DNA from 4 places in the Paenibacillus sp. FSL R7-0048 genome. Region 3 is predicted to be linked to each of the others. Evidence: predicted binding sites of a transcription regulator. Region 3 holds the regulator's gene; each other region holds the start of a gene.
What was found. The regulator LexA, encoded in region 3, represses DNA repair genes until DNA is damaged. The targets are predictions, from matches to a motif close to CGAACATATGTTCG.

Region 1 (4,935 bases), 280 kb from region 3:
GCTACATTGCTAGGAAATATAATATGGTCACCAATCTCGGTAAACTCCTTGATCCACTTGCGGACAAACTGCTGGTATCTGCAGTTCTGATTTCACTTGTGGAGCTGGGCAGATGCGATTCATGGATTGCTATTGTAATCATCAGTCGTGAGTTTGCAGTCACCGGACTTCGCCAGATTGCATTGCTAGAGGGAAAAGTGGTTGCCGCCAGCAAATGGGGCAAGATAAAGACGGTTGTACAAATTGTTGCGATCTCACTGCTGTTGTTGAATAATTTCCCATTTCAATTTGTCAGTATTCCTGTAGACGATATTGCTATTTGGGCCGCAGCGCTGATCACTATTTATTCTGGAATTGATTATTTTGTGAAGAATAAGGATCTGCTACAGCTGCATAATGCGTAAGCATGTAAGCTGGATATACAAGGAAAGGTAATAGGTGAAGCACCTATTACCTTTTTTGAAATCCAAAAGCAGTGTACCTACATTATAACGAGGAGGCGAAAGCCAGGTATGAAAGCGGAGATTATTGCAGTAGGGACAGAGCTTTTGCTCGGTCAAATCGTGAATAGTAATGCCCAGTTTTTGTCTATAGAGCTAGCTGCCATCGGGATCGATGTATACTTTCAAACCGTTGTCGGTGATAACAGCAGCCGCCTGCAGCAAGCCATCGAGATCGCTCAGAGTCGGGCCGACGTTATTATCTTTACGGGCGGAATTGGCCCCACTGAGGATGATCTGACTAAAGACGCACTGGCTGCATCGCTAGGTAGAACGCTCCATATTGATCGTTTGGCGATGGATCATGTACAACGCTTCTTTGATGATCGTAAGATCGTTATGACCGAAAATAACCGCAAACAGGCACTTATAATTGAAGGAACTACACCGTTGCCGAATGAAATCGGTCTTGCGGTTGGGATTGCTTTTGAGCATGAGAAGAAATATTATATTGTGCTTCCAGGTCCACCTCGTGAGATGAAACCGATGTTCGTAGATAAAGCAGTACCGTGGCTACAGCAGCACGCCTTGACGAACGAAACACCGCTTTATTCAAAAATGCTCAAATTTGCCGGCATCGGAGAATCACTGCTGGAGGACAAGCTCATCGAACTGATTCGCAGTCAGACTGATCCAACGATTGCTCCGTATGCCAAAGAGGGAGAGGTAACTGTTCGTATTTCGACAAAGGCCCCTTCTGAGCATGAAGCTACAAAAAAGCTGGAGATACTGGAACAACAAATCAAGGAGATTTTGCCGGAACATTTGTATGCGAACATTGATGTGCCGCTGGAGCAATTGATTGTGGATTGGATGGCGGATGCCGGCCTGACCTTAAGTGCGGCAGAGAGCTGCACCGGAGGTTTGCTGATGGAGAGCATAACAAATATTCCAGGCAGTGCATCGATGTTTGCCGGCGGAATCGTCTGCTATTCGAATGACCTAAAGAAAAAGCTACTGAATGTGCCAAGTGCTTATTTGGAGGGACCCAATGCTCCTGGAGCCGTAAGTCGAGAAGTTGCCGAGGTGTTGGCTGACCAAGTGAGAATGATTGCAGACAGTGATTTCGGCTTATCTGTTACAGGTGTAGCCGGACCGGGTTATTCTGAACGCAAGCCTGTTGGACTTGTATTTATCGGCTTGGCTGAACGGGGACGTAAGACAGAGGTCTATGAGCTTAATCTTAAAGGTACACGGGAAAATATCCGGTTGCGTACTGTAAAGGCTCTGCTGTATCGTCTGTGGCGGAGACTTGAGGAACGCAAGGTGGAGACACCTCTTGAGGGTTCAGACTTGTAATGGGAGATTAGCCCAGTTATAATAAACACATACGGAAGAACCGTGGCACTGAGATTTCTTTGCTGCGGTTTTTTGTATATTTGCAGAGATTTTGATCACGATGGCTACTCATGATCATAAGTCGTTGATGTCCGGTGAAGTGGGGAATTTAATTAACTTCTATCTCCGGAGGGAGGCTTACAATAAAAGGGATAAATAACGCCCAAGACAAAAAAAACGAATGTATGTTCGAAAAAAAGCTTGGCAAGACCTTAAAAACACGTTATTATATTACTATAAACAGTGAAGGAAGTGGTCTGATTGTCAGATCGTCGTGCAGCGCTTGATATGGCGCTTCGTCAAATAGAAAAACAATTTGGTAAAGGTTCGGTAATGAAACTGGGAGAATCCACGCATATGCAAGTGGAAGTTGTACCTAGCGGATCTTTGGCACTTGATATTGCGTTAGGTATAGGCGGACTTCCAAAGGGACGTATTATTGAAGTATATGGACCGGAATCTTCAGGTAAAACAACAGTTGCTCTTCATGCTATTGCAGAAGTGCAAAGACAAGGCGGACAAGCTGCATTTATCGATGCCGAGCATGCGCTTGATCCGAAATATGCACGTAACTTGGGCGTAAATATCGATGAATTGCTGCTTTCTCAGCCAGACACGGGTGAACAAGCGCTGGAAATCGCCGAAGCACTTGTTCGTAGTGGAGCCGTTGATATTATTGTCGTTGACTCCGTTGCTGCTTTGGTACCTAAGGCTGAAATTGAAGGCGATATGGGTGATTCCCACGTCGGATTGCAGGCTCGCTTGATGTCTCAAGCGCTTCGTAAGCTTTCTGGTGCCATTAGCAAATCCAATACGATCGCTATCTTTATCAACCAGCTTCGTGAGAAGATCGGTGTTATGTTCGGTAACCCTGAGACAACTCCGGGTGGTCGTGCATTGAAATTCTACTCTTCTGTACGTTTAGATGTACGTCGCGTAGAGAGCATCAAGATGGGGAACGATGTGGTTGGTAACCGTACTAAGATCAAGATTGTGAAGAATAAAGTAGCTCCTCCATTTAAACAGGCTGATGTTGATATCATGTACGGTGAAGGGATTTCTAAAGAGGGAAGTCTTGTAGATATCGGTACTGAAATGGATATCGTGAATAAGAGTGGTGCATGGTATTCCTACGAAGGCGAGCGTCTCGGTCAAGGCCGTGAGAATGCTAAACAGTTTTTGAAGGAACATCAGGATATTGCCCTTATTATTGAGAATAAGATCCGTGAAGCAAGTAATTTATCCACTATTGTTGCTGCGCCGAAGAATGAAGATATTATTGCAGAGCAAGAAGAAGAAGAGAAATTGCTTCTCGAAATCGAATAGTATATTAAGCAATAGGACGCCCTGTGATTGATTGTTGCAGGGTGTCTTTTCTTAACAAGTAATGAAAGTAAGACGATAACCGATCTATTGCTACGAGGTGACAAACAACTATGGTAATACAACTGGATTTTGAAGCAGAAGAACAAGATGAGCAGGTGTTATCGGATTTTCCTGAAGGAGAACTCTTAGAGATCACTAAAGTAGAACGTCAAAAGAAATCTGACCACCGTTATATCATACATTTCGGAGCATATAACATGACTGTGCACGAGGACGTCATGATTAAATATCGAATGATTACTGGTAATTCTTTTATGAAGGCTGATTTGGTTGAAATTGTTGTAGCTGATGAGCGTCAACGAGCTTATGTAGAAGGCCTCCGTTATCTAGAACGTAAACCACGCACCGCTATGGAAATGACTCGCCGTTTACGCCAGAAGGAAATAGGAGAGACTATTATTGCGGAAGTGGTGCAGCGGCTGCAGGAGGAAAGACTTCTTGATGACCCTTTATATGCTAAGCAATGGGCAGAGCAACGAATAGCGAACCAGCGGAAAGGGAAGATGTGGATTCGACAAGAGCTACGTGAGAAAGGGATTGACAAAACCCTTATATCGGAAGCTTTGGAGAATATTACTCCTGAACAAGAGCTGGAGAGCGCACTCGAAACTGGGCGCAAGAAATGGAATCTCATCCGTGGAGAAGCTTCAGATAAGCGAAGAAAGACTGGAGCCTTCCTTATGCGCCGTGGATTTTCGGGCGATATGGTTCGCCAAGTGATCAATACTTTACTTGCGGAAGACAATTATGAAGGTGAAGATGAGGAGTTTTACTAGAATCACTGATTCTCTTGACATTAATGCGTATATCGACTCTCTTGACAATGTCTTTTTATAAATAATAAAATATAACATGAATCGGCATAAAATTAGAATCCTTTTTCCTTCCCAAAAAGGAGACTGTTTTAAACGGTTCACGTACAACTCATATGAAATGTAATCGCCGGATAAGGCGGGCAGTGTGCATGTGCAGCATGTGCAGTATGGCAATCGGTTGTTTACCGGTTTTTTGTATGGTGATGAACGGATAGTTAAACAACTGCACAATTCCCAGGGATATACCTTGGAGAGGAACCAACGAGGAGGTGAACAGATGCTGGAATCATGGATCTGGGTCATTATCGTTCTCGTTGTAGCTGCAATATTCTTTGGGTTCGGTTATTTTATTCGTAAATCCCTTGCAGAAGCTAAAATCCAAAGCGCAGAAAGAGAAGCCGTTGTCATCGTTGAGAATGCGAAGAAGGACGCTGAGGCGCTGAAGAAAGAAACAGTATTGGAAGCTAAGGACGAAGTCCATAGAATCCGTACTGAAGCTGAGAAAGAAACTCGTGAACGTCGGAATGAAATCCAACGGCAAGAGAGACGTTTGCTGCAAAAGGAAGAATCTCTGGATAAAAAAATGGAATCGCTTGAAAGAAAAGAAGAACAAGTAGCTAACAAAGAGAAACGAATTGATGAAACCCAACAGCAAATTGATGTTATTTACAAAAACCAAGTCACTGAATTGGAACGTATCTCCAATTTAAGCATCGAAGATGCAAGAAGTATCATTCTTAGCAATGTTGAGCAAGAAGTTCGCCATGAAACGGCACAAATGATCAAAGAAATTGAACAGCAGGCGAAAGAAGAAGCGGATAAGAAATCCCGTGAAATCATCACACTCGCTATCCAACGCTGTGCAGCTGATCACGTAGCGGAAACAACGGTTTCAG
Region 2 (4,935 bases), 1.5 Mb from region 3:
TAGCAAACGTTCCAGTTGAAATTTACGATCTTCGTTCTTAGTAAACCAGTTATACACATCCCACCATAGCTCCGGAATTTCTGTTCCTTGGCGCCACTGCCGCAGCTGCATAATCAATGCGCGAAGACTCTGTTCTGGTTGACCAATGAAACCGAGATGGATAGGATTTCCGACTTCTATAGGTAGTCCCGAAGGGGGAAGTGCTGACAAGCTGTGCTCTTGAACCCTTTGGAACATTCTATGCAAATGCCGGATAACCTCAGAGGGAAGGAGAGCTTTGCCCTCATCATCCGCTGTAGCGTAGCTAATCCAGAGCTTTCGGCTTCCTGTCGTTAGTGCATTATAGATCAGAAACCGCTCGTCCAGCAGTTTACGAGAAGCGCCGGGAGCAAGCTCCATTCCAGCATTCTCTAGTACGGAGCGTTCACCTTCCGAGAGAATTCCATCTTCCTTAAACTGCGCAGGCACAACACCTTCATTAAATCCAAGCAAAAAAGCGTATTTAACCCCCGTTGGGCGAGTCCGATCCATATTGCCGACCAATACTTGATCCAGTGCGGGCGGAACTAGTCCCATTTTAAGTTCAGCAAGACCTGTCTCTAGAACTCCAGTGAACACTTCAAACTCAAGTCTTTCATTGCCCATCATTTCTACTATCTGATCTAACAGATCAAGTACCGCACCCCACAACTGGCTATGTTCCCTAGCCTTCTCGGGTTGGCCCTTCTCCATAGACTTAACACTGAGTTTCTCCAGCTTTCGCGCAACATCCGTCTCTTCAAGCAGCTTGTACAATGCCGTACAAAGTTCAAGACCGCTACGACTTTTCTGGATTCTTTTCTCAAAAGCAAATAATGGACCTGTTATACTAGCACGGCATCGTTCCATAGTAGCAAGCAGTTCATCATCCATCTGTCTGCCGCCTTCCAGCGACAAGCTAGGAATACCTTTCCAGGAGCGGCCATCTGTCCAGCGGTACCCCTGAATCCCACAAGCCAGCACATAGTTTTCTAAAGCATCCATATCATCACGCGTAATACTACCGTCTAGCGGAAGCAGAAGCTCCGTCTTTACGCAACGGAATACATCCTCATAACGCCAGCGACGACGCACTACATCCAATGCGGAACGTATAAACTCCACTAGCGGATGATGCAGCTCATTCACCTTCTGGTCCAGAAAAAATGGCACTCCATAATCTTGGAACAACGGCTGAACCAGCTGCTCGTAATCGCCAATATTGCGCATCAATACGGCCATTTCGCCATATTTTGCACCTTCATCCCGCGCCAGTCTAGTCATTTCGCGCAGGGCTCCCTCAACCTCTGCTCTGTGCGAAACTGCGGCGCCTATGGATATAGCCTCTCTTGCCAGTTCATCCGCACCTATCCAAGCCTTCCGGCGATCATATCCCCGTTCAAGGTGAGCAAGTACTGGACTTTCTTCAAAACGCGGAAGAACCGTTGGCTCCAGCAGCTCGTCCCATACATCAATGCCCAGCTCTTCAGCAATTCCTCGCAGTTTAATGTAAGTAACCGCAGTTGGGTGAAACAATTCAAGCTCATTCAACTGATCTCCATAGGGGTAAGGACGATCAATTGTAAGCGAAACCGTCAGCTTCGAAGCTTGCTGCATCAATTCTCGAAGCACTACGAATTCCTGCGGAGTAAATCCATGGAACCCATCTACCCAAATCTCTGCCCCGCGAATGTAGGAGGAATCTGGAATATGCTCAGCCAGTTCTGCTAAACGATCCTCTTCATCGATATAAAGACGGGACATTTCCTTCTCTAAATCCCTAAATACCAGCTGCAAATCATCCAGCTTACCCTCAAGAATAGGACTTCTTGCAATAGCTCCTCGCATAGCGGACAGCTGTTCCTCTAAATCAGTGGAACCCAAACAGCAACGTTTCATCTCCGTGTGCAGTTGGTTCAGACGTTCCACAAAACCCGGTCTGTCTGCTGAGGCACCGAATAATTTCAGTTCCTCTTTGCGGCGACTGATGATTTTGTAAATTAACATTTTCTTACCTTCTTCACTGATTGGCAGACTTGCACTGCCACCAGTTTCCTGCTTCACACGATAGGCAAGCCGCGAAAAACTCAGTGTCTGCGCCCGAAGGCTTCCCTTCACATTCCCTACGGTCAGAAGCCCCCGTTCTGCTCCAAAAGAACCTTGCTCTGGCACAAGAATAATAATCGGCGCACCAAGCGGTTCCTTTTCTAAGGAAGAAGAGATAGATTCCCATATTTTTGTTGTCTTGCCACTGCCCGAGCGGCCTAGTAAAAAGGTTACCGGCATAAATGATAGACTCCTTCCGTAGCGGAGAAAATATATAGAATACAGGGTGAAATATCCACCCATTGATTACACTCCAATTAAAAAAGTTCAGTGATTCCTCGTCCCCTCAGTATATCATAACCACACTAATCGGAACATGTGTTTGCTAGTATTTTCTAATGTTTTACAAAGGATAAACAGCTATGAGTACAAATAAAAAAAGCAAACCTCCGGATTTTGGCGGCTTGCTTTTTAGAGTGTTTAGTTTGTTTTTAATGCCAGTTGTGCAACGTTAGATAGGAGCTGCCAATGTCGGAGCGTAGGGTCAATGTTAGACTGTTGGCGTTCAGCGTTCAGCGTTCAGCGTTCAATACTCAACACCCCGCACTCAACATTAGCACTCTACGCCGATCGTTTTGTAATCCGCATTCCGCATATCATAATTCAATAAGCATCATTCGTTGTTTACTATTTAGTATTCCGAATTTAACACTCAACATTTCGGCTAGGCTTGTTTCATTAATTACTTAGGGACCCAGGAGCCGTTATTCGTGGATTCAGTGCTGTTATGGCAACTTTTCGGACCCCACTGACGCTATTCTTCGAAAATGTGCTGCATTACGGGTGTTATTGGGGCAATAGCGCCTTTAGGGTCCGTAAGAATTCAATAATGGGCTGTTTACACTAAATAGAGTCATCTGAGTCCGTTGGCCACTACTTGCCTTACAGCCGACTCACGGCCACCCTACGACCAGCCCTTTTATCTTATTTGTTACTTGGCACTGTAGACCTTTTGATCTTCAGGCTTATTTTTTACTCCGCACTTCAAAAATCGCAAACTTCAGATAGTGTCCTTCGTTAACGCCAAGTATTTGTGGATGGTCTTTGCCTGCGGCCCGCCATTCTACAAGTCTCAACACCTTGCCAGCATCTTTAGCTGCATCGGCAATCGTTTCGAGGAACAGATCTGGCTGCATATGGTAAGAACAGCTTGCGGTAACCAAATAGCCGCCTTCGTTCACCAGCTTCATCCCGTGCAGATTGATATCCTTGTAACCACGGCAAGCGCCAGCTACTGCACTTTTGGTTTTGGCAAACGCCGGAGGGTCTAGGATGACTACATCCCAAGTTCTTCCTCCACCTGCCGTCATTGGCTTGGATGTGTCGGTTTTGGCTGTTTTGCCTCCGGATTTAGGATTTGTAGCAGCTGCTGCCGTCTCTGTTCCACTGGCAACTGTCGCCCGTTCAGAACGTTCCTCTAGTCCTTTAACCTGATTCCGTAGATATGCAAAAGCATCATCCACTACGAATTCAACACGATCGCTAAAGCCGTTCAGCTCCACATTCACTTTGGCACTCTCAATGGCGTGTGCTGAAACGTCAAGGCAGGTTACTTTTTTCGCGCCATACTTGCAGGCATGCAGCGTGAAGCTGCCCGTATGCGAGAAGCATTCCAGCACTGTCGCACCGTCCCAATAAGGGAACGTTACATGTTTGCCGCTCTTATTAACTGGTAAGGTCTGTAGTGAACCATCCTCAGTTTCAATTTCCTGTAGCGTAATGCCGCTTCGTCCTCCCCAGCCTTTCATGAGCGGAGCAATGGAAGCTCTATTCTCACGTTGGTCAAAGAAGTAACCTGTCTTCTGGCCCTCTTCAATATCAACGACCAGCTTCAGGCCATTCTCGCTCACGGTTACATGCCTTGGACATTCCCCGTACAGCACACCCGTTGTCTGCTCCATACCTTCAAGCTCGCGCACACTAACATCACTGCGCTCATAGATTCCGCGCGGTGCCATAACCTGCACCAATGCTTCGACGATTTCTGCACGCCGCTTGTCCATTCCGAGGGTAAGCAGCTGCACAACCAAAATATCTCCGAATCGATCTACAATAAGCCCCGGCAAAAAGTCCGCTTCACCATAAACCAAGCGATAAGCATCCGCACCCGGAAGGAAACGATTTCTGTGTTGCAGACAATTCGCAAACCGTTCTGCAAAAAAGGCTGTATCCATGATCGCAAGGGGTCCCTGCGATACAATTCTTACCCGAATTTGTGACGCTGGATTGTAATATCCCACGGCCAAAAATCGGCCCTGATGATTAAGGACATCTACTAAACCCCCCGCTTCCGGATTTCCTTCTACCGATGCGACTTCACCTGCATAGACCCATGGATGGCCCTGTTCCAGTCTTTTTTTGCGATTGCGTTCTAAAATAACCGATGGCAATGACTTCAACTCCCTGTTTTTCTAAAAATGTTTTTATACATGTCCCATGCAATACATTCATATATTGGTGTACAACCCTCGTCCAAAGGAGTATGCCCTATGTTCAGTGATTTGCTGTTCCCTATCATATATGGTCTTGTTATCTTTCTAGCCGGCATGAAGCTGATGGAAACGGCGTTGTCCAAGCTAGCAGGCCCTCTATTAACTACAAGCCTAAATAGAGCTACCTCAACCCCTATTAAAGGAATGATTGCCAGCAGCCTGTTGTCCGCCTTACTCCAGAGCAGTACTGCTGTAACGGTGTTGACTATCGGCATGGTCAATGCCGGCCTGCTTACCTATGCCCGCACACTTGGCATTATCCTGGGCAGCAACATCGGCACCACATTAACTACAGAATTGATCGGACTTCAGATCAATA
Region 3 (4,935 bases):
AATGTTTTGGTGAAGCTGATGTTAAAAGATGAGGTCGCATTAACTAGCTTAGAAATTTCAGATGAAGCAGATAGCGTTTTCAATTTTATAATGGCGGCACTTAGAATTAAAACAACTCCTAAAATAGCAAATAAGTACATCAGGATAATCAGCATATAATCACACCTCCTAGTTATCTCATTAGACTCAAATTGTTGCTTATTGAAAGATATGCCTGAATGATCCCCACTAGTATCTTTTAAAAGGGGAATTCGTGGAATTATAGGATCGGCTTCACGATTAACCCAAAAAAAGCACCCAGAGAAACCTTCCGATTCTGCAAATGATGCAAAATTGGGGGTTGCTGCAAGGGTGCTTTTTAAGGTGATTATGTAAACCTATAGAAAATTGAAGGCAGTGATATGATCAGTATAAACAATCAGCTGTTTGTATTCGATCGGAGTTCCATAACTTGCATAAGGTCTTACAGTAACGTCATTGAGGACAACAAAGTTATAGCTGAAATTTTTATCAGGGTGTTCTGCTCCCAAATAAGATATGTATTCGTCTACAATTACATCATCCATCAACGATTTTAAATCAAATACATCCTCTTTGTTGGAGACGGTTGGAGAGACGATTCCCTGAATGCTGCCAAAAGAGGTGAGCAAATTCACTTTTTTTCCACTAGCTTGTTCATCATTTAAAAGTAAACCGGACAGCTTACCCAGTGCATCGACTTTAAAATCGACGAGGGTTCTAATTTTTGAATTATTCAAACTAAACACATCCTTTTCAATTTGCAATCCTGTTAACAATATTCGACATATAATCATCAAACTCCTAGTATGCTAATGAAAAAATACTTACTTATGTAATGACCCCCATTTTTTAATGTGATTTGGGGGTTGCCGAGCCTCCATTCGAATTTAATTTCTTATCGTTACTCGTGTGCCTATTGGGACAATAGCAGCGAGTGCTAACACATCCTCGTTGTACATCCGGATGCAGCCGTGGGACACCTCTTTCCCAATGGAGGAAGGGTCATTGTTTCCATGAATTCCGTAGTGTGGTTTAGACAGTCCCATCCAAAAGACACCGAAGGGACCCCCTGGGTCGGGTTGTTTGTTAATAATAGTGAATTCTCCCACCGGGGATTGGGTTAACATCTTACCGATGCCGACAGGGAAACCTCTAATCACAATATCATTGTCCAGAAGATATAACATTCGTTGGGTCAGATCTACAATAATTCGGTAGTTGGGCATTATACGCAACACTCCTTTCTAATTAGGATATGAGCAGAACGCCTAAAGGGTTATTCATAGAAAATGGCCATTTTAGCCAATGAGAACAAATGTTCGTTTGTGGTTGGAAAAGCAAAAAAAACGTAGAAAAAAGGCTGGTCCGCATATGCGGACCAGCCTTTTATGTTAGAAGTGCATACTTAGTGGATATCTCGAAACAATCCGATGACTCTTCCGAGAATAGTTACGCGATTAAGGCGAAGCGGCTCATAAGCTGGATTCTCCGGCTGAAGCCGTATATGATCACGTTCCTTGTAAAAGGTCTTAACGGTTGCTTCATCTTCTTCGGTCATGGCTACAACGATATCTCCGTTGTCCGCTGTTTGTTGTTGGCGAACAATCACATAGTCACCATTCATAATGCCTGCGTCAACCATACTATCACCCATGACAGACAGCATAAATACTTTGTTGTCACCTACATAGTGAGTAGGAAGTGGGAAGTAGTCTTCGATATTCTCTGTAGCAGTGATAGGTACCCCGGCGGTAACTTTACCTACGACAGGAATCCGTGAGATGGTCTGCGCGAATTGGTGAACATTCTCTGAATCCTCTTGGCCTAGTAATTCTATTGCACGTGGCTTCGTTGGATCTCGACGAATAAGTCCCTTCTTCTCAAGCCGGTCCAAATGACCGTGAACTGTGGAGCTGGAAGCAAGGCCAACAGCTTCTCCAATTTCCCGGACGGAAGGTGGATAACCCTTGCTGCGGACTTCGCTTCGTATAAATTCCAGGATCGCCAGCTGGCGACTTGAAATCTTTGACATTGGAATCAACCCCATATAGTAATGTTTGGGAAAATTATAACATAGAACTACCGTTCGCACAAACATAAGTTCTAACTATTATAAATATTAATCTGCTAGAGTTAAAAAATGGTAGATGAATGATAATAAAATGAACCGTTTGAGTCTCTCGAAAAAAAGAGAACAATTGTTCTGAAATAGTATTGAACAAAACACATGTTCGTGTTATTATGAATTCGAAAGTAAGAACAAGTGTTTGGAGGATGATAATTATGCTAAAATACAGTACATACCGCAGCATCTACGATAAGGCCCCAGTGGTTGAATCTTTAGGACATAATGACGTTGCCCGTAATTCCGCTAAGGTGAAAGAGATAACGGAACGTTTGCTTGGAGGGATGATTTCGTTGTTCCGTCAAGATTTCTTTATTAAGTTAATATTGATTATCGTGCTAGTATTTTCTGGCCTAACAGTAGTGGGAAATGTGTTTGCAGGATCGACGACTATAATGAAGGAAGAGAAGCGGATTGTGGTTGAACGTGGAGATACACTATGGAGTATTGCTCTTAAGAATAAACCTGCTGATATGAAGACAGTTGTTTATATAGAAGGAATTAAACGTTCAAGTGGGATTAAGAGTAGTCAAATTAACGCTGGAGACATACTTACTTTACCTATTTATTAATTTTCTGAGAACATAATAGAATGACCAGTAGAGCTTGCAGGGAGTAGACCTTGACAAGCTCTTTTTCTCATGGCAGAGTTAGAATTAATTTATAGGGGGAGGGAAAGTATTGAATATTGATGAGTTGGTCGCGCGAATTAACGAATTGGCACGCAAACAGAAGAGCGTAGGCCTTAATCAAGAGGAAGTGGCGGAACGCGCCAAGCTTCGTGAAATTTACCTGGGGAATATCCGCAATAACTTCCGAGCACAATTAAATACTATTGAAGTAGTAGATAACGATGAGCATGAACAAGGTAACAAGGGGCTTAAACATTAGCTCGCTGTTCCTTTTCATAGATATTTCAGGATGACTAGGGGGAACGCACATGGCCCGTTCTTGGGAAAGAATGGTTCAACGCAACACACAGCAAATCAACAAGCAAAGAAAGAAACAAGGCAAGGATACGATTTATGCCTCTAAATCTCCTACCCAGAATGCCGAAGTCTTTAAAGGTCGCAACATTGCATTTCCGGTAGTGTTAGTGATACTTGGCACTATGTTTTGGGTAGTTGGTTCTATTGATCAGGCCAAAGGCAATGGCATGCTGGCTAATTGGCTGGGAGTAGTACTGTACTATTTGCTGGCAGCGCTATTGTTCTTCCGTCGTCCGTACTTGAAGGTGGAAAAAGCAAGACTGTCCACTATTAAATTCAATCGCGAACGCGGACTTCCAGCTGCAGATATTGAGAAAATCACCCTTTCGCGTGGAGCTGTAGTCATTAAGCACAAAGGGAAACGTACGAAATGGATTTTCACAAAACTTATGAATCGCTATGATACTAATGCGATGAGTACACGATTAGAAGCATTTGCTAAAGCTCACAACATTGAAGTAGTTCACGAATAGAACTAGACCAGTTAAAGGGAGAGGGAGACCTGTAATGCCAATTTCTGCTGTACTATTTGACCTTGATGATACATTGCTGTGGGATGATCGGAGCGTCGAAGAAGCATTTCGTTCTGCTTGTGAAGCCGCCGGGGATACGATTGATCCACAAGAACTAGAAGTTGCAGTTCGTAAGGAAGCAAGTAGCTTGTATGAATCTTATGAGACGTTCCCATTTACAAAGATGATCGGAATTAATCCTTATGAAGCACTCTGGGCTAACTTTACGGCAGGTGAACAGCCAGAATTCCGTCAATTGGAGCAGCTTGCACCGGTATATCGTAAAGAGTCTTGGCGTCGCGGACTTGCAGTGTTAGGGGTGGAAGACGAAGCACTAGCTGAGACCTTGGCAACTAAATTCGCAGCAGAGCGCAGAAAACGTCCATACATCTATGAAGAAACAATGCATGTACTGGAACAGTTACGGGGTCAAGTGAAGCTTTTGCTACTTACGAACGGCTGTCCTGCACTGCAACAAGAGAAACTAGATGGTGTGCCCGAGTTAATTCCTTTCTTTGATCATATTGTGATTTCCGGAAGCTTTGGTAAAGGCAAACCGGATAAGGAAATTTTCCTGCATGCTTTAGAGCTTCTTGATGTAACGCCTGAGCAAGCGGTTATGGTCGGCGATAAGCTGACAACGGATATCCGTGGGGGGCTGGCAGCAGGGTTGACCACGGTCTGGATTAATAGAAAAGATAGAGCACCTAGTCTTGATATTCATCCGGATCATGAAATCAATCATCTTGAGGAACTTCTTCCACTAGTTCAATCCTTGTAAGATATACAGAGCTATTAGCTCCAACATAAAGACTTTATAAAAGCAGCGAGTTTCTGAGATCCTAAGAAACTCGCTGCTTTTCTGTACATACATACTAACATAAGGATTTCATTAGATTTTTAAGTAAATGATTTAAGTCACAAGACTAATGCGGAATTGATGCAAAATACTGAAAAACCAATAATAATGTGTATAATAGATGGAGATGTATAACATGAATTGGTAGATTTTTATTATTCGATAATGATTGGGAGGGCTCCAAATGATGAGATCGAAGAAATTAGTCGCTGTATTATTAGGTGCAACACTTCTAGTACTAGGTGGATGTTCTTCAAATGGAACCAAGCATTCAGAAATACATAACATGAATATGAACATGTCTATGGAACCTATCAAAGTCGAACTACAATGGAGTCCTGAAGAAGTTGTTGTAAATCAAAAGGTAACCTTTGAAGCTGTGGTGACCCAAGATAACGAGGCAGTAGATGATGCAAAAGAGGTTCTGTT
Region 4 (4,935 bases), 1.4 Mb from region 3:
GGCGCCGCTGTTTATGGTGATGCCGTTGGTGTGCTCATACAGTTCGGCGAATACCTCGTCGTTGATTACCGAATAGGACATAATCAGAAAGCTGGGGTCATAGCCCTTCACGGAATAGAGATCCGTTTCGCCGATGTTCGAGGCTAACTCAATATATTCGTCGTTACCGCTCCATTCGTTGATGCCTCCTGTGGTGCGTCCCAACTTATCACCGCGCAGAGCAGCAGCATCGGTAGCGTCAATGCGAGTCGCTGACTGTGTATAAATATTATTTTTATACACGACCAAGGCCATCATATCTGCCTTCACGCCAGACTCCTTATCTGGCAGTTTCAGCTTGGGAATGACAATGCTGCCGGATGTAGCTGTGCCTGAATTGCCAGCATTGCTTGCTCCCGGAGTTACCTGGGCAACCTGCCCTGGGGAGCTCTGACTGTTCAACTGCTGCCATATACTAGGCCCAGCCAGACCTATTCCTGCGGCGAGCACGACACTTGCTGCGATATAAACGGTTTTGCGCGGACGCTTCCGCTCCTGCCGCTGCTCTATTTTATTGAACAATTCTTTTTTCATCTCTTCACCTGGTTTCATCGAATCCACCGCTTTCTTATATGTTGTTCGAAACTGATCTTCCTTCACTGTGGTTCCGCTCCTTCCAGCTCCAGTTTTAACAGTTGCCGTCCCCGCTGAAGTCTCATCTTCACGGCAGACTGACTAATCTGCAGAATCTTGCTGATCTCCTGGATGGGATAGTCCTCGTAATAATAAAGATGGATTACGGTTTTATACTTCATGGGCATCGCCATAACTAACTGCAGCAGAGCCCAATCCTCGGGGCTGTCTGCCGCAATTGGCTCAGCGCTCTCCAGCTTAACCTCACGCTTGCGCCAGCCTCTGCCCAGTAGTGTTTTACAATGGTTGGTGATTACCCGGATCAGCCATGCCTTCTGATGTTCGGCATCTTTGAACTCCGGCGCTTTTTCTATTAGCTTGATGAAGGTATCCTGAGTGGCTTCTTCGGCATCTTGCCGGTTGCCTAGATGGACCAAAGCGATCCGGAACAGCATATCTGCGTAGATTTCGTAACTCTTCATCACATGATTTCCCGGCCGGGTCATGGATCGCTGCATGATACTGTGCCCCCCTTTACCTATAACACCATTTAGGACGGCATTAGGTCACATTTTGTTCCTGAGGAAATTCCTTTGTGTTTGAGCGTAAAGAATACCTATTCATAAATTATCTCCAGAGGCTTACGGACTCAGAAGTCGTTATTTGCATATTTATAGGCTTTTGAGCAGGTTCGCGGACTCCAGTGACGCTATTCCTTAAAAAGGAGGTCTTATATGGTGTTTTTCATGCCAATAAAGGCTATGGGGTCCGCTACACTTTGAAATGGAGTGTTATACCGCGCATAAGATCAACTGTGTCCGATAGCTGCTAAGAACCACGCCAATGTTATCTGTAGTCAGTGGACCTAATGTATAAAAAGGGGCTTCGTTACAAGTTACAAGTTGCTTATCCATATTCTCTTTAATCAAGTGCATCGGCGCATGTCCTGAACCCTCTACCATCACCTGTCTACGCAAACGATGTTTACCTATTTAGAGCAGGGAAGATCAAAAAAACGCGTTTGCCCAAGCAGCCAAGTGCTGACTGCTGGACAAACGCGTCTTTTTAATAGGGCAACTCCTTCACGGGAGATTCTCCTCGATATGTTTATATGTATAGCTAGGATCATTACCTTTAACAGGAGCCCTGCTGTATTGAAAGATCCTTCCATTTTCTTTTCGATAAAAGTATCTTGCGTAGGGTTCGTCTGCAAAAATCACCGTGGTACTTACGAGGGGAGCTTTGGCAATCTGGGTGTATACTTTATCAAAATCTTCTTTCTTATAATTTCTCGTCTCTACTAGATAATGAATGACTTCTCTGTTCATATGATTTTGGAAGTAGTGGAAGGCTAAGGATGTTATCCCATAGATTAAAAGGATTAGAACGATGAAGATTAGTTTTGTTTTTTTCTTCATTAATTCCCTCCATATAAATAATTTGTATATAGTTATAAGATAATATACTGAGACTGGTATGTCATTCATAGATATATGGCGCAGGAAGAAGAGAAAATACTGGAGCTGAAGCAGCGAATTAAGATGCTGGAGGATCAGGTAAGTCCAAGGCTGCCGGGGGTGAAAATCTTTTAGTTTTTAATATGGGGTTTTGTAGGTGTATTCGTTATTCTAATTCTTATTAGTGTGATACAGTTTGTATTTGCATAACAGATTATACAAAAAGGCAGCAAATAACGATAGTAATCCAGGCGTAAGCGAACGAAGAATTGCCGGGACATACTATATTTGCTGCCTTTTAACTTATGAAGAATAATGATTCTCTTTTAGTCCTCTTTGGGTTCTTGCAATAAAATGGAGAAGGTCCCCGTTTCGTGATCCACCTCAATCGTCTCAATGCCCACGAAATCCGGGATTTCGGGGTGTACTGCATCTACATTATAATCCGGATGAGTCAGTAATAATTCAATTACTTTAATGGCTTCCATGTCGTTCCCCCTCACGAGAAATTCCACCATAAATGAATATGCAGAGCACTATTGCAACTAAGCTTATTATCTCCGTGATCCGTTGCGAATATGTGTCAGTCGTTCTTCGTTTCTTCCCATCACGGCCAATAATTGCCCTTGGAACACACGTCTTTGGATCTGATCAATCCGCTGTAAGGCTAGCTCGGCAGGTACTTGGAATTCTGCTGCAAGATAGGAGATGGCATCTTCCCGTTGCTCAGGCAATGTCATGCGGGAGATCATGGAGTAAGGCATCGCCGCATACAAGATAAAACGCTCGGATTCATCCTCCTGTGCCCGCGTGAAATGCTCTGGCATCAAGGTCTGATTATCACTGCCATGGCGAAGGAGGTGACACAGTTCATGAAGAAACTCTAGCCGTTGAAGATTGGCTGGAAGGCGGTTGTCGATAAACAGGCTGTACATCCCTGCAGACGCTTCAATGCTCTTGCTTTTCACATCCAAATAATGAACCCAGATATTAAGCCGTTCTGCAATATACGATATTGAAATTTGTGAAGGCTGATGAAGATTTAATCGCTTGTATAAATCCTCCGTCCATTTCTCAAGCACAGTCATTTGATAATATGATTTCATGTTCTCCAACTTATTCACCTCGTTTAAAATCACTAATAAATCACTAATGGGATCGTATGTTCGCATAAATGCGCAAAAGAAAAGCCCGAAGGGCTATGTAGAGTAAAAAAATGCTAAGGATACACAGGAACATTCGTTCTCATGTATCCTTAGCATAAAGCAATTACACACTAATATCAAGTGTTTTTCCCAAATTCGGAGCAACGCTTTTGCCCAGCATTTCCACCATGGTTTGGCTCTGGGTTTCAGCCTGATTCTTGGCAATATTCATGACCTGTATCCCAACATTTTGAGCTAAGGATGCTTGGCTCATTGCCATTGATAATGCAGCTATATCCATATTGCACCTCCTTTGTGTATATCCTGTTTATCGACTGTCCACCTTCAATTCATTAGGTGATTGGCATTTGTTTGCCAATTCGCCCAAACGGCTTATCTCCTTTTTACATATCTTGTGCTGTAGTCATTAATCATTAGGAGGAATTGAAAATGGGAATGGAACATGGTTGTGGTTGTAACGTAGGTCCGGTAGTAAGTCCAGCATCAGTAGGTCCGGTGTGTAGTCCTTGGACTTCAACAGGAGCAATTCTGGTACTTTTCATCTTGCTGGTTATCATCACTAAAGCTTGCTTATTCTAAGTTAGCTGATGTGCAGTGTAGCCCTATCTGGCGAATGCCAGGTGGGGCTATTCTATTGCCTGGGGCTGGTCAGACAGACCGTTATTTAAACATAAATTCTACCCGGGTTCTGTCTGCATAATCCTCCAGCTGATTGCCAACCCAGCTTCCTGCCCCGCGGTTATCGCTTGGCGTTATGTATTCAATGTCGGCACCAACGCCGCCTTCCTTACACATAGCCATTGGCCATTCATCCCGGTCATATCCCTTTTTAGTGGGAATCCCTTTTAAGGACTCTTTACGGTTCTCTTCAGCCTGCTCTCGGTTAATCGTACATGTGGCGGATTCACCCTTCGCAATGGCATCCTGAATATGTTTGGCGGTCTCAGGATAGCGGTCTGATGGGAAGGTTAGCTGAACAACACTCGAATCGGATGGAGACGAGGGGTCTGTAGGCTCTCCGTTTTGTTCAAACCAGTAACTAGCCAAAGCAAGTAATGCAACAATGATGAGACTGGAGATCCATTTTTTTACTTTCAATTCTGCTCCTCCTTTTTTGGCACTTAAAATAGTATATCTTATATCATAATTCAGTGCGATTTAATATAATTAGGTAAAATAAAGGAGGACGGAACTGGATATGGAGTACATAATTACCATTGAGGATCAGACGCTTATTGCGGCTGCCGAAGATATAATTACCAGGCGTTATGAATGGGGACGGCACCATGTGGGTGCAGCGCTTCGTACTAAAACAGGAGAGATTTTTACAGCGGTACATGTGGAAGCCAGCATGGGGAGGATTACAGTCTGTGCAGAAGCGATGGTGATTGGCAAAGCGATATCCGAAGGTTATAAGGAATTTGATACGATTGTTGCGGTAAGGCATTCTGATCCAGACAGCGAGGGAAAAGAGATTAAAGTAGTTTCTCCCTGCGGCATGTGCCGAGAGTTAATTGCGGATTACGGAATAGACTGCAAGATAATTGTATCGGAGGATGACCGATTAGCTAAATATGAAATCACTGAGCTATTGCCTTTAAGGTACACAAGATAAGAAATAATGAGGAGCCGCGGAGCTCCTTTTTTTTGTTGAGCCGTGAATTTATTCAGCAGTTCCTTATATCGTCCCAACTTATTTT

Region 1: a site for LexA is predicted at 2,017-2,030, ahead of recA (recombinase RecA). Genes of this name have one in related genera too.
Region 2: a site for LexA is predicted at 2,436-2,449, ahead of addB (helicase-exonuclease AddAB subunit AddB). Genes of this name have one in related genera too.
Region 4: a site for LexA is predicted at 3,225-3,238, ahead of NSQ91_RS24165 (ImmA/IrrE family metallo-endopeptidase). Genes of this name have one in related genera too.

The regions. Positions count from the first base shown of each region.
Region 1 covers NZ_JBBORF010000001.1:4,308,667-4,313,601, reverse strand. The annotation lists gene pgsA (CDP-diacylglycerol--glycerol-3-phosphate 3-phosphatidyltransferase) at 1-404, shown strand, start outside; gene NSQ91_RS19165 (competence/damage-inducible protein A) at 513-1,799, shown strand; gene recA (recombinase RecA) at 2,100-3,164, shown strand; gene NSQ91_RS19155 (regulatory protein RecX) at 3,275-4,000, shown strand; gene rny (ribonuclease Y) at 4,317-4,935, shown strand, end outside.
Region 2 covers NZ_JBBORF010000001.1:5,563,958-5,568,892, forward strand. The annotation lists gene addB (helicase-exonuclease AddAB subunit AddB) at 1-2,304, opposite strand, end outside; gene NSQ91_RS24720 (class I SAM-dependent rRNA methyltransferase) at 3,090-4,514, opposite strand; gene NSQ91_RS24725 (Na/Pi cotransporter family protein) at 4,614-4,935, shown strand, end outside.
Region 3 covers NZ_JBBORF010000001.1:4,024,507-4,029,441, reverse strand. The annotation lists gene NSQ91_RS18010 (hypothetical protein) at 1-155, opposite strand, end outside; gene NSQ91_RS18005 (hypothetical protein) at 378-758, opposite strand; gene NSQ91_RS18000 (L,D-transpeptidase) at 909-1,247, opposite strand; gene lexA (transcriptional repressor LexA) at 1,427-2,053, opposite strand; gene NSQ91_RS17990 (LysM peptidoglycan-binding domain-containing protein) at 2,305-2,718, shown strand; gene NSQ91_RS17985 (DUF896 domain-containing protein) at 2,828-3,037, shown strand; gene NSQ91_RS17980 (hypothetical protein) at 3,087-3,608, shown strand; gene NSQ91_RS17975 (HAD family hydrolase) at 3,643-4,428, shown strand; gene NSQ91_RS17970 (FixH family protein) at 4,691-4,935, shown strand, end outside.
Region 4 covers NZ_JBBORF010000001.1:5,437,427-5,442,361, reverse strand. The annotation lists gene NSQ91_RS24190 (hypothetical protein) at 1-639, opposite strand, end outside; gene NSQ91_RS24185 (RNA polymerase sigma factor) at 636-1,130, opposite strand; partial or broken gene NSQ91_RS24180 (phosphomethylpyrimidine synthase ThiC) at 1,461-1,580, opposite strand; gene NSQ91_RS24175 (DUF3139 domain-containing protein) at 1,695-2,030, opposite strand; gene NSQ91_RS24170 (hypothetical protein) at 2,396-2,557, opposite strand; gene NSQ91_RS24165 (ImmA/IrrE family metallo-endopeptidase) at 2,624-3,175, opposite strand; gene NSQ91_RS24160 (YjfB family protein) at 3,339-3,515, opposite strand; gene NSQ91_RS24155 (hypothetical protein) at 3,665-3,814, shown strand; gene NSQ91_RS24150 (NucA/NucB deoxyribonuclease domain-containing protein) at 3,896-4,333, opposite strand; gene NSQ91_RS24145 (cytidine deaminase) at 4,434-4,850, shown strand.